One region of the Streptomyces sp. NPDC058307 genome, then DNA from elsewhere that is predicted to be linked to it. Evidence: riboswitches for the same ligand, from Rfam matches in the RefSeq annotation. Region 1 holds a riboswitch; each other region holds the start of a gene.

The links. A riboswitch is a leader RNA that binds a small molecule or an ion and turns the genes downstream of it on or off. The one in region 1 is predicted to bind S-adenosylmethionine.
Region 2: linked by a shared signal. The riboswitch ahead of thrC (threonine synthase) and the one ahead of ACFVYN_RS36900 (putative leader peptide) in region 1 are both predicted to bind S-adenosylmethionine.
Region 3: linked by a shared signal. The riboswitch ahead of ACFVYN_RS08345 (aminotransferase class V-fold PLP-dependent enzyme) and the one ahead of ACFVYN_RS36900 (putative leader peptide) in region 1 are both predicted to bind S-adenosylmethionine.

The regions. Positions count from the first base shown of each region.
Region 1 covers NZ_JBHVYZ010000082.1:21,603-26,067, reverse strand. The annotation lists gene ACFVYN_RS36905 (ABC transporter substrate-binding protein) at 1-1,430, opposite strand, end outside; gene ACFVYN_RS36900 (putative leader peptide) at 1,644-1,760, opposite strand; SAM riboswitch class IV at 1,795-1,908, opposite strand; gene ACFVYN_RS36895 (DUF1684 domain-containing protein) at 1,997-2,821, opposite strand; partial or broken gene ACFVYN_RS36890 (NtaA/DmoA family FMN-dependent monooxygenase) at 2,925-4,324, opposite strand; gene ACFVYN_RS36885 (LLM class flavin-dependent oxidoreductase) at 4,321-4,465, opposite strand, start outside.
Region 2 covers NZ_JBHVYZ010000066.1:14,103-18,567, reverse strand. The annotation lists gene ACFVYN_RS33805 (cold-shock protein) at 423-629, opposite strand; gene ACFVYN_RS33800 (MoaD/ThiS family protein) at 1,073-1,348, opposite strand; gene thrC (threonine synthase) at 1,345-2,625, opposite strand; SAM riboswitch class I at 2,643-2,801, opposite strand; gene ACFVYN_RS33790 (glucosyl-3-phosphoglycerate synthase) at 2,938-3,882, shown strand; gene ACFVYN_RS33785 (trehalose-6-phosphate synthase) at 3,989-4,465, shown strand, end outside.
Region 3 covers NZ_JBHVYZ010000007.1:182,628-187,092, forward strand. The annotation lists gene ACFVYN_RS08340 (PQQ-binding-like beta-propeller repeat protein) at 1-619, opposite strand, end outside; gene ACFVYN_RS08345 (aminotransferase class V-fold PLP-dependent enzyme) at 687-2,048, opposite strand; SAM riboswitch class IV at 2,175-2,291, opposite strand; gene trpD (anthranilate phosphoribosyltransferase) at 2,368-3,432, opposite strand; gene ACFVYN_RS08355 (cytochrome P450) at 3,530-4,465, opposite strand, start outside.

The sequences.
Region 1 (4,465 bases):
GCGGCCAGGGCCGTGTCCAGGCCGCTCGTCGGCACGCGGTAGAAGTTGGCCAGCTTCGTGGAGAAGGAGCTGCGCAGGATGTCGGGGTCGGCACGGGTGACGTTTCCCCAGGCGGCGTCGTAGTCGCCCGACTGCAGCGTCGGCGCGAGCTGGGTGACCTGGAGCTGCTTGAGGGTCGCCTGGACGCCGACCGCCTTGAGTTGCTGCTGGATCAGCTCCAACGCGGGCTGGTTGGTGCCGGCGTTGGGGATCCAGTCGATGGTCAGGCCGAGCTTCTTGCCGTCCTTGGTGCGGATGCCGTCGCTGCCGGTCTTCCAACCGGCCGCGTCCAGCAGGGACTTGGCCTTGGCCGCGTCGGTCTTCAGGCCCGACGCGAGGCTGGTGTAGTCGGGCGTGGTGTGGGCGAGGACGCTGGTGGCCGCCTGGGTGCCGGTCGGGAACACGGTGTCGGCGATCTGCTGCCGGTCGACGGCGTACAGGATGGCCTGGCGCACGCGCGCGTCGTTCAGGACCGGCCGCGAGTTGTTGAGGCCGAGGCCGAACACCACGCCGGGGTTGGCCCGTCGCTGGAGGGCGACCTGGCCGCCCTTGAGCGCTGCCTCGTTGGCCTTGCCGACACTGCTGATCGCGTCCACCTGGCCGGACTGGAGACTGCCCGCCCGAACACCGGCCTCCGGTACGACCTTGAAGACCAGCTTGTCCAGGTATGCCTCGCCCTTCTTGGTCCACAGCGAGGAACCCCAGGCGTATCCGGCGCGCTTGGCGAGGGTGAGCGACTGGTTCTGCACGTACTGCTTCAGCACGAACGGCCCGGAGCCGGTCACGCCGTCACTGCACTTCTGCTGCGGGGTCTTCTTGACGCTGGCCGAGGATTCGATGCCCAGCGAGTGTGTCGAAGTGGCCTGGAGGAACTGGGCGTTGGGCTGCTTGAAGGTGACCTTGACGGTGAGCGGGTCGACTGCCGTGGTGCTCTCGACGCCGCTGAGATAGCCCTGGGCGAGGGTGCCGAGCGCGCCGAGCCGGGGCACCGCGTCGAAGTTGTCCTTGACCACCTGAGCGGTCAGCTTCGACCCGTCGCTGAAGGTGACACCCGAGCGCAGATGGAAGGTGAACTGCTTGGCGTCGGAGCTGATGTCCCAGCTCTTCGCCAGCCACGGCACGATCTTGCCGGTTTTCGGGTCCTGGTCCGTGAGGGAGTCCACGATCTGGCGCACCGAGTAGATGGTCTCGTTGCTGGCGACCTGCTGCGGGTCCACGCAGCCGGCGTCCGAGCCCACCGCGAAGGTCAGGGTGCCGCCGGACCCGGGCTGCCCGGTGCCGCTGCCGGAGTCGCCGCCACCCGAGCCGCAGGCGGTCAGTAGAACACTGGTGGTGACAAGGGCGGTCCATGCCGCCCAGCGGGCGGATCCGACATGGGGAAGTGCAGTCACGGAGGGCTTCTCCTACTCGTGTCACCCGGACGGATGCCGTACGCGGCATGGCCGTACCTGGGCGTGCGGCCCCGGCCGGTGCGACGCCGGTGCCGGGGGTGCGCTGGACAGACAGGGATCACGGGAAACGGGGCTCGAAGACAGCCGGAGATCAGGCGCAGGCGGGCGCGGCGGCAGCGGGTGCCGAACCGCGACCAGCGGTGGGAAAGCCTGTCAGGCCCGACAGAGACAGCTGGTCGAGCGCTTGAGGTCGATGTGACGCCGGCGCGAGAGCCGGGAGAACACGGTGGCGCCGATGAAGCGGACGCCGAGATCACCACCGTGCCGCATACCGGGCCTCCACTTTTCCGGCCCCGGTCACGGGGCCTCGCGCTTGCGGAGATCGTCGGTGATCCCGCCGGGCTTTCACCTGGAGCACCCCACCGCGGGGGAGGGTTGCCGGTCAGCGAGCCAGGGCTTGACGCTGACACTCAATGCCGTTCGTGATCGTACGGAGGGCTCTCGTCGTACGTCAATGCCGCAAACCGGCGTGCTGCGGGGGCAGTCGGGCCGGCAGCGGGTCCGGCTCAGGAACCGCCGCGCTCGCGCGGGATCTTCAGGCCGGCCTCGATCGCCACCGGCAGCCGGTTCTCGGCCGGGGGCAGCGGGCAGGTGGCCAGGTCCGTGTAGGCGCACGGCAGGTTCGCGGCGCGGTTGAAGTCCAGGACGACCGTTCCGTCGGCGGTGGGCGGCTCCAGGGAGAGGGACCGGTTGGCGGCGTAGGTGGTGACCCCCGAGGTCGCGTCCGTGAACAGCACCATCAGCCGGCCGGCGCCATGGCCGGGGAACGCGGTCAGCGACAGTGGGCTCCCCTCCAGCTCGAACTCGATCCTGCCCGGAGCGTCGTACACATGCTCAAGGCCCTCGACCGCGGCGCCGACGGTGGTGGGTCGTGGCGTGTCGAAGGGGATGTAACGGCCCGTCACTGCCCAGCGCGGGTCGGGGGCGTAGGCGGGCGTTCCGGTGAAGGCCGTGCGCAGCGGCGCGTCGGGGTGCCGGGGGCGCACGATGTCGTGCCCGCCGCGCTTGGCGACCTCGATGACGGCGTCTCCCCAGACGGCGTCGACACCGGTGCGCTCGGCAAGCACGCCGAAGCGGTGTTCACCGTGCACCGGCGTTCCGTCGACGAGCAGTTCCTCGCCGTCGTCGAGATCTACGACGACCCCGTCGGGGCCGGTTCGCCACGCGCCGGGCGCGTCCGGGAAGCGCTGCGGGCGGTCGTCGAGCCAGTGCAGGCCGGTGATCGCCAGGAACCCGTGCGGGTCGGCGAGCCGGGCCTCCTGGGCCCGGTACCACTCCAGCCAGGTCTCGGTGAAGGCATGGAAGTCGGTCTTGGTGGCCTCGGTGGTCATGGGTTCTCCTTCGTCACGCGCGCGTGAGTGCGGGTTCAGGGTGCCGGTGGGGCCGTCGATGGCCCGGCGGTCGGACGCGTTGGGCGCTCCTCGCGCAGCCATGTCAGCCCGCCTGCCGTTGCTCCCGCGCGGACCGGTGCGTGAGGGGCTCGCGCAGGCCGAGGTTCTCGCGCAGGGTGGTGCCGGTGTACTCGGTGCGGTAGATCCCGCGTTCCTGCAGTTCCGGGACGAGCAGGTCGACGATGTCGTCGAGGCCGTCGGGGATGAGGTACGGCGTGACGTTGAAGCCGTCGACCGCGCCGTGCCGCACGAAGTGGGCGAACTTGTCGGCCAGGCCGGACGGGGTGCCGACGTGCCCGCGCTGCGGGCCGAGCGCGATGACGGTCTCGCGCAGCGACCAGCCGTTGGCTTCCGCCTTCGCCCGCCACTCGGCCACGACCGTACGCGGTCGGCGATGCGCCGGGCCCCGAAGGAGCCGTCGTTCTCGGCGACGACCGGGTCCTCCTTCGGCAGCGGCCCGTCGGCGTCGCGGTCGGACAGGTCGATGCCCCACAGCAGTCCGGCGATGCCCAGTGCCGTGGCGGGGGTGACCTGCTGGAGCCGGATCCAGCGCTTCTTCTCCTGGGCCCCCTCCTCGGTGGCGCCGATGATGATCTCGGTGCCCGGCAGGATCCGCAGGTCGTCGTCGGGCCGCCCGACCGCCCGCAGCCGGTGCCGGATGTCCTGGGCGAAGGCAAGGGCGTCGTCGAAGTCGTTGCCGTGCGCGGAGAAGATGACGTCGGCGTTGCGGGCGGCGAAGTCGCGTCCCTCACCGGAGTCACCGGCCTGGAAGATCACAGGGTGCCCCTGGGCGCTGCGGGGCAGCGTCGGGGCGAGGTCGATGTCGAACTGCGGTCCCTGGTGCCGTACTTGGCGTACGGCACCGGGCGCCGACCATTCCGGTGCCCCGGCGGAGTCGGCGATCGCTCCGTCCTGCCAGCCGTCCCACAACGCGCGGGCCACGGTGAGGAACTCCTCGGCGCGGCGGTAGCGGTCGGCGTGGTCGAGGTAGCCGCCGCGGCGGAAGTTGGCGCCGGTCCAGGCGTTGTCCGTGGTCACCACGTTCCAGCCGGCGCGGCCTTCGGAGAGCAGATCGAGTCCGGACAGACGGCGGGCGAGGTCGGCGGGCTCGTTGAAGGTGGAGTTGGAGGTGGAGACAAGCCCGATCCGGCGGGTGACCGCGGCCAGTGCCGCGAGCTGGGTGATGGCGTCGGGGCGTCCGGCCACGTCGAGATCGTGGATCCTGCCGTCGACCTCGCGTAGCCGCAGCCCCTCGCCGAGGAAGAACGCGTCGAACAGGCCCCGTTCGGCGGTCTGCGCGACCCGGCGGAAGGAGGCGGGGTCGATCTGGGAGCCGCTGTCGGGGGCGGACCAGATGGTCCAGTGGTTGACGCCCTGGAAGAACACCCCGAAGTGCAGCCGGGCGTGCGGGCGGGGGACGTCGAGGGGATCGGTGCGGGTCATCGGGCGTCCTCCTGGCCGGCCACGGCAGCGGCGGCGAAGCGGTTGACGGGGCGCTCCAGACCCAGGGTCGAGCGCAGGGACGTACCGGGCAGCGGACGGGCGACGAGGCGCCGCTCGGACAGGGCCGGCAGCACGAGGCCG
Region 2 (4,465 bases), on a different contig from region 1:
GGGCCTCACCGACCCGGTCCATCTTTGTCACTCTCACCTTCAGAGTGCTAACGCCAATGATTAGCACTCGGCATGGTCGAGTGCAAGCGCCTCTCGCGTTTCGGGCCCCCTCCCGGCCCTGCCGCCGGGCCTCTTCCCACCCCACGAGCCCCACCCCGACCGCACCCCCACAGGCCCCGCAGCGAAGCAACGACGCCCGGAGTCGCTCCCGTTGACACCCCCGGACGACCCACCGGGGCCCAGCGTGCCGCCGCAGGCATCCAGGGGCGCGGGGAACTGCGCAAAACGCCCGCCCCCACCGAACCCGCACCCGCACCCGCCAACCGCACACATGCCGAAGGGCCCGTACCCATGACTCCCCATGGGGTACGAGCCCTCCGAAGAAGAACGAAGAACGACGCTGTTGTTACCCGGCGCGTGCTTCAGCCAGTCGCGAGACGGACCATGTCCGCCTGCGGCCCCTTCTGACCTTGCGAGATCTCGAACTCGACCCGCTGGCCCTCTTCAAGGGTGCGGTAGCCGTCCATCTGAATCGCGCTGTAGTGGACGAATACATCCGCACCACCGTCGACCGCGATGAAGCCGTACCCCTTCTCCGCGTTGAACCACTTGACGGTGCCCTGAGCCATGCCTAACTCCCCTATTACTGGCCCTTGCACGGATCCACACTTCATGGATCCGGGTCAGACCTCACCCCCCACATGGTTGGGGGCGTGCGCCGGAACGCGTCGACCGCGGCTGAATGTATCTGTCCAACTGCCGTCTGCAACAGGTCAATCGGACGAGAATTCTGGACGGAAGGGGTCCGGAATGTAGTAAGAATTCGCCCGAATCCGGGGCAAGTCGGGCCCCACAAAAGGAGCATAAGTGGCAAAGAACCCACACACTTTGGCTACTTCTCGTCGCATCCGAAGTCAGAACTCATATGCGCCCGGCATGAAGGAAGCAGCAGCTTCCCCAACTGTACCGTGCTCAACCATAGAGAATTGCCCCCTCCGCTTCTCTGGCGGAGAGGGCAATCGGATGAACTCTCGGTAATTTCTGTTACCGAAGGTAATGACCAGTCATACGGTCACCCGCCGGCGACCGCCGGGATGATGGAGACTCCGGCCCCGTCGGGCGTCGCCGTCTCCAGCCCCTGCTCGAACCGCACATCGTCGTCGTTCACGTACACATTCACGAACCGCCGCAGCTTGCCCTGGTCGTCGAGAACACGCGCCGCGATACCGGTGTGGTTCTTCTCCAGATCGGCGATGACCTCGGCGAGGGTCCCACCCTCGGCCTGCACCTCGGCCTGGCCGCCGGTGTAGGTGCGCAGGATGGTGGGGATGCGGACGTTGACGCTCATGCGAGGCCAGCCTCTCGGAAAGAGTCCAGATTCGGACGGATCGTGGCGGTGAGCCCGGTACCGGCCACCGCGTCCAGGGTCTTGAGACCGTCGCCGGTGTTCAGCACCACCGTGGTCTTCGTCGGGTCGAGGACGCCGTTCTCGATCAGCTTGCGGGTCACACCCACCGTCACGCCACCGGCGGTCTCCGCGAAGATCCCCTCGGTCCGCGCCAGCAGCTTGATCGCGTCGACGATCTGCTCGTCGTTCACGTCCTCCACCGCACCGCCGGTACGACGCGCGATGTCCAGCACGTACGGGCCGTCCGCGGGGTTCCCGATGGCCAGCGACTTGGCGATGGTGTCCGGCTTCTGGGGGCGGACCACGTCGTGCCCGGCCTTGTACGCCACCGACACCGGCGAGCACCCCTCGGCCTGCGCGCCGAAGATCTTGTACGGCCTGTCCTCGACGAGCCCGAGCTTGATCAGCTCCTGCAGACCCTTGTCGATCTTCGTGAGCTGCGAGCCGGAGGCGATCGGCACGACCAGCTGGTCGGGGAGCTTCCAGCCCAGCTGCTCGCAGATCTCGTACGCCAGGGTCTTGGACCCCTCCGCGTAGTACGGCCGCAGGTTGACGTTGACGAAGCCCCAGCCCTCGCCGGCCGGGTCGCCGATCAGCTCGGAGCAGAAGCGGTTCACGTCGTCGTAGTTGCCCTCGATGCCGACGAGCTCGCCGCCGTAGATCGCGGCCATGACGATCTTGCCCTGCTCCAGGTCGTGCGGGATGAACACGCAGGAGCGGAAGCCGGCCCGGGCCGCGGCGGCACCCACGGCGCCGGCGAGGTTGCCGGTGGAGGAGCAGGAGAGGGTGGTGAAGCCGAAGGCGCGGGCTGCCTCGATGGCCTGCGCGACGACGCGGTCCTTGAAGGAGTGCGTCGGGTTGCCGGAGTCGTCCTTGATGTACAGGCCGCCGGTGACGCCGAGCTCGCGGGCGAGGTTGTCGGCCTTGACGAGCTTGGTCCAGCCGGGGTTGATGTTGGGCTTGTCCGCCACGTCCGCGGGGACGGGCAGCAGCGGGGCGTAGCGCCAGATGTTCGAAGGTCCCGCCTCGATGCGCTTGCGGAGTTCCTCGGTTTCGTAGGCCGAGAAGTCGTACGCGATCTCAAGCGGGCCGAAACACTCCTCGCAGGCGAAGACCGGGCCGAGCGGGACGCGGTGGCCGCATTCGCGGCAGCTCAGCGCCGCGGCGGGACCCAGGTCGACGGAGTTCGTGGTGCTTGCAACAGTCTGCGCAGCCATGGAGGCGAGGCCCTTTCTCCTCATCTTCCTCACGACGCACTTCGCCGTGAGACGGATTTGGCACCTTCCCGAGCCGGGAGCCTCGCGGAGACGATCGTCAGCGATCGCTACGAGAACCGACTGGAGGGTTGCCGGGGCTTCATCGGGCCGTATCCCTCTGCCCCTCTGGATGAGCGGTATGAAGTTGTTAACGGCGGCCACCTCGGACATGCGATGGTCATCCGCGTTGTTCAAGACTGTAACCGACGACCAGGACAGTTGAGAGAGACGTCCGAACCGCGAGATGGATCACACGCTAAGGAGCCGCGCACTGTGCTGAACGAAGTCGAGCGCTGGCTGGCCACCAGGTCCTGGTCCGCGACTGATCGCCCGCTCCACCGGATCATGGCCGCGAAGCGGAGCTCGGGGCAGACCGTCAGTGTCGTCCTGCCCGCGCTCAACGAGGAGGAGACGGTCGGTGACATCGTCGCCGTGATCCGTCATGACCTCATGCAACAGGTCCCGCTCGTCGACGAGATCGTCGTCGTCGACTCGGGATCGACCGACCGCACGTCCGAGGTCGCCGCCGCGGCCGGGGCGCGGGTCGTCCACCGCGACGACATCCTCCCGCGCATACCCGCCGTGCCCGGCAAGGGCGAGGTCCTGTGGCGCTCCCTGCTGGTCACCAGCGGGGACATCGTCTGCTTCATCGACGCCGACCTGAAGGAGTTCTCCTCGGAGTTCGTCTCCGGCATCGTCGGCCCGCTGCTCACCGACCCCGGGGTCGACCTGGTCAAGGGCATGTACGACCGTCCCCTGGGCGGCGCCGCCGGACAGGGCGGCCGGGTCACCGAGCTGATGGCGCGCCCGCTGCTGAACATGCACTGGCCGCAGCTGGCCGGTTTCGTGCAGCCGCTGGGCGGCGAGTACGCGGCCCGGCGCTCGCTGCTGGAGCAGCTGCCGTTCCCGGTCGGCTACGGCATCGAGCTGGGCATGCTGGTCGACGCCCTGCACCTGGTCGGCCTCGACGCCCTCGCCCAGGTCGACGTCGGTGTGCGCAAGCACCGCCACCAGGACGGCCAGGCCCTGGGCCGGATGTCCGCCGCGATCTACCGCACCGCCCAGCTGAGGCTGGCCCGCGGCCATATGATCCGGCCCGCCCTGACCCAGTTCGAGCGGGGCCGGGACGGCTTCGAGCCGCGGACGTACTCCGTGGACACCGAGGAGCGGCCGCCGATGGTGGAGATCGCGGAGTACGCGGAGCGGAAGGTCGCGTAAGCGCGCGGAGGAAGGTCGCGTCACCGCGCGCCGGAAGGTCGCGTCACCGCGCGCAAGTGCGCATCCGTACGTTTGAGCGTTTGGGGGCCGGGCTAGGTTGAGGCGTATGGCGTCAACCAACAGTGCTGCTCAGGTGCTGGTCGCGTCCAACCGCGGCCCGGTCTCGTACGAAACGCGCGAGGACGGCTCGCTGCATGCCAAACGCGGTGGCGGCGGGCTGGTCTCGGGCCTGTCTGCGATCGGCTCCGACGCGGACTCCCTGTGGGTGTGCTCGGCGCTCGGCGACGGCGACCGCGAGGCGGTCCGGCGCGGGGTCGGCGAGCCGGGGGTCCGCATGCTCGACATCCCGGCCGACGTGCACGCCGACGCGTACAACGGCATCGCCAACTCGGTGTTGTGGTTCGTCCACCACCTGCTGTACCAGACCCCGCTGGAGCCGTCCTTCGACGCGGAGTTCCGGCGCCAGTGGGCGTCGTACGAGACGTACAACCGCGCCTTCGCCGAGGCGCTCGCCCAGGAGGCGGCCGAGGGGGCGGCGGTCCTGGTCCAGGACTACCACCTGTGCCTGGTGCCGGGGATGCTC
Region 3 (4,465 bases), on a different contig from region 1:
AGGCGAGGACCGCGCCGAGGGAGAAGACGTCACTGGCCGGCACCACCTGGGCGCCGTTGCGGATCTGCTCGGGCGAGAGATAGCCGACCGACCCGACGACCACGCCGGTCCGGGTCAGGGCGGTGCCCTCCAGGGCCCGGACGATCCCGAAGTCGATGACGCGGGGGCCGTTCGGCGCGAGCAGGATGTTGGAGGGCTTGAGGTCCCGGTGCACCAGGCCCTTGGCGTGGATCGCGGCGAGCGCCTCGGCGAGCGCGGCGGCCAGCAGCCGTACCGCGTCCGCGGGCAGCGGTCCCCGGTCGAGCACCGCGTCCCGCAGGTTGGGCCCCGCCACGAACTCGGTCGCCATCCACGGCCGCGCCGCCTCGGTGTCCGCGTCCACGACCCGCGCGGTGTACGTACCCGCCCCGCCGACGGTCTGCGCGGCCCGCACCTCGTGCCGGAACCGGGCGCGGAAGGTGCGGTCCTCGGCGTGTTCGGCCCGTACGACCTTCACGGCCAGCCGCAGTCCGCCCCGCGCCTGGGCGAGATACACCTCGCCCATGCCGCCGGACCCGAGTCTGCCCAGGACCTCGTAGGGCCCGATGGCCGACGGGTCGGTCTCGCGCAGATCCTGCACCCCGTGCTCCCCCTGCTTTCCGTACGGTTGCTGGGGGGAGCGTATACGCGCGGTGGACTCCGGTACGTCAGACGGCCGGGACGCAGCGGCCGTCCTCGGTGCGGTACGTCCACTTCGCACCGTCCGCGACCAGTTCCTTCACGGCCTGCACGAACCGCTCCACGTGCTCGTCAGGGGTGCCCGCGCCGAAGCTCACCCGGATCGCGTTGAGGGACTTCTCGCCGGGCGCGGCCTCGGGGGCGCCGCACTCGCCCTGGGACTGCGGGTCGCTGCCGAGGAGGGTGCGCACGAGGGGGTGGGCGCAGAAGAGGCCGTCGCGGACGCCGATGCCGTACTCGGCGGACAGGGCGGCGGCGAAGTGGGAGCTGTTCCAGCCCTCGACGACGAAGGAGATCACGCCGACGCGGGGGGCGTCGTCGCCGAAGAGGGACAGGACGCGGACCGCGGGGACCTCGGCGAGGCCGCCCTTCACCTTCTTGATCAGATACTGCTCGCGGGCGACCAGGGTGTCGAAGCCGGCCTCGGTCAGCGCCTTGCAGGCCGACGCGATGGAGTAGGCACCGATGACGTTCGGGGAGCCGGCCTCGTGGCGCGCGGCGCTGTCGTGCCACTCCACGTCCACTCCCCCGTCCTCGCGCCGGGTGACCTTGCGGCTGGCTCCGCCGCCCGCGAGGTAGGGATCGGCGGCCCGGAGCCAGTCGGCGCGGCCGGCCAGGACGCCGGAACCGAAGGGGGCGTAGAGCTTGTGGCCGGAGAAGGCGACCCAGTCGACGTCGAGGTCACGGACGCTCAGCGGGTGGTGCGGGGCGAGCTGGGCCGCGTCGAGCACGATCCGGGCGCCGTGGGCGTGCGCGGCCGCGGCCAGTTCCCGTACGGGCCACAGCTCCCCGGTGACGTTGGAGGCGCCGGTGACGCACACCAGGGCCGGACCCTGGGGGTCGCGGTCGGCGAGGGCCTTCTCCAGGGTCCGGACGGCCTGGCGCGGGGTGCGCGGGGCGTCGAGGTAGCTGACCCGGGCGTCCTTCCAGGGCAGCAGGCTCGCGTGGTGCTCGGTCTCGAAGACGAAGACCTGGCAGTCGGCGGGGAGGGCGGCGGCGAGGAGGTTGAGCGAGTCGGTGGTCGAGCGGGTGAAGATCAGCTGGTCGTCGTCGCGGCAGTCGAGGAACTCGGTGACGGTCCTGCGGGCGTTCTCGAACAGGTCGGTCGACAGCTGGGAGAGGTAGCCGGCCCCGCGGTGCACGCTGCCGTAGTAGGGCGCGTACGCCGCCACGTCGTCCCAGACCCGCTGGAGGGCCGGTGCGCTGGCGGCGTAGTCGAGCGCCGCGTAGGTGACTTCGCCGCCGGTGACGAGCGGGACGGTGACATCCCGGCCCAGAAAGGGCAGAGGGGGACAAATGGTCTGGACGGCGGCAGCGGTGGAGACGGACATGGGGAACTCCCGTGAAAAGAAAAGAAAGGTGAGATGGGTGCGCGGAGGCGGGGCTCGGCGGCCCTATCGCATTCGCTTGCTCACAGGAGACTCCCTCGAATGACCAGGATCCCTGGGTTCGTGAGGGATCCGCGCTTGCCGTAGACCTCGCTGCCTACGGCCTGGTCTTCACCCGGGGCACCCCGCCACGGACGGAGGGTTGCCGGACAGTCGGCCGGGGCCTCATGACTGTCACTCATGACCTGGTCAAAGAACGTACGTGAGGTGATCGTCGTCCCGCAACCCGTGTCCGGATCGCGGGACGACACCCTGGTGGACGCTATGCGTTGCTCGCGGCCACCCAGCGCTCCAGCGTCCGCTTCGCCGACCCGGAGTCGATCGACTCGGCGGCCTTGTCCATCCCGGCCCTCAGCTGCTCGGCCAGCGTCCCCGGACCGGGGTCCAGGGCCACCAGCGCGGCCGCCGAGTTCAGGAGTACGGCGTCCCGGACCGGGCCCTTCTCGCCGTCCAGCAGACGGCGCGCGACCTCCGCGTTGTACGCCGGGTCACCGCCCCGCAGGGCCTCCACCGGCACCAGGTCGAGGCCGACGTCCCGGGGGTCGAAGCTCTCCTCGGTGACCTTGCCGTCGCGCACGACCCAGACACGGGAGGTCGACGTGGTCGTCAGCTCGTCGAGGCCGTCGTCACCGCGGAAGACCAGCGAGGAGTTGCCGCGCTCGGCGAAGACGCCCGCGACGACCGGCGCCATGCGCGGGTCCGCGACCCCGACCGCCTGGGACCGCACCCGCGCGGGGTTGGTCAGCGGGCCGAGGACGTTGAACACCGTGCGGATGCCCAACTGACCGCGTGCGGCGCCCACGTGACGCAGCGCCGGATGGAACTTGATCGCGAAGCAGAACGTGATCCCGGCCTCCCCGGCCACCTCGGCCACCCGCTGCGGGGTCAGCTCCAGGTTGACGCCGAGCTTCCCCAGGACGTCCGAGGCGCCGGACGCGGAGGAGGCGGCCCGGTTGCCGTGCTTGACGACCGTGGCACCGGTACCGGCCACGACGATCGCCGACATGGTGGAGATGTTGACCGTCTTGGCGCCGTCGCCGCCGGTGCCGACGATGTCCACCGTCCGGCCGGGGACCTCGATCACGTTGGCGTGCGCGTACATCGTCCGGACGAGCCCGTTGATCTCCTCGACCGTCTCGCCCTTGGCCCTGAGGGCGACCACGAAACCGGCGATCTGCGCGTCGGTCGCCTCGCCCTGCATGATCCGGTCCATCGCCCACGCCGTCGCGTCGGCGCTCTGGTCACGGCCGTACAGCAGGGCGTTCAGTACCTCGGGCCAGGAACGGCCCGCCGCGGTGTCGCCTCCAGCGGGGGTCACAGCGCTCATGGGGCCGCTCCTGGGTGTCGTAGAAGGTGTGCGCCCCACCCTATCCAGCCCCGATGGCGATCGAAGGGGGCCGTCCGCACAACGGACGGCGGTGCTGTCAGCCGAAAGTGACCGGCAGGTGGTGCAGCCCGCGCAGCATCAGGCTGGGGCGCCAGGTGAGGTCGTCCGGCCGGGCGTCCAGGGCGAGGCCGGGGCAGCGCTCCAGCAGCGTGCGGAAAGCGACCGCGCCCTGCATGCGGGCCAGTGGTGCGCCCAGGCAGTGGTGGATGCCGTAGCCGAAGGCCATGTGGCCGCGGGCGTCCCGGCGGATGTCGAAGCGGTCGGGTTCGGCGAACCGCCGGGAGTCGCGCGAGGCCGCGGCCAGCACCACGGCCACCGACTCGCCGCGGTCGACGGCCGTTCCGCCGATCTCCACCGGCTCCTTGGCGTAGCGGAACGCCGTGGTCTCCACCGGTCCTTCGTAGCGGAGCATCTCCTCCACCGCGTTCTCCAGCAGCGACCAGTCGCCGCGCAGGGCCGCGAGCTGATCGGGGTGACGCAGCAGGGCGAGAGTGCCGCTGGAGAGCAGGTTGGCCGCCGTCTCGTAGCCGGCCACCAGCAGGAGGAAGGCCATACCCAGCATCTCCTCGGCGGAGAGCCGGTCCTCCTCGTCCTGCATACCGCCGGCCAGCGCGCTCAGCAGATCCGCGCCGGGTTCCAGCCGCTTGGCGGCGACGAGGTCGGCCAGATAGCCGGTCATCGCCTGCGCGGCGGCACCGGCGGCGTCGGGACGGGTGAAGTCGGTGCTCTGCAGGTACCAGTCGTGGAACGCCTTGCGGTCGCCGGCCGGCACCCCGAGTAGTTCGCAGATCACGGCCAGGGGCAACGGCAGCGCGAACGCCTCGACCAGATCCACCCGCCCCAACGGCAGCATGGCATCGACCAGTTCGTCCGCGATCTGCTGGACGCGCGGTCGCAGCGCCTCGATCCGCCGTGTCGTGAAGTCCTTCGCGACCAGCCCGCGCAGCCGGGTGTGCTGCGGCGGGTCCGTCTG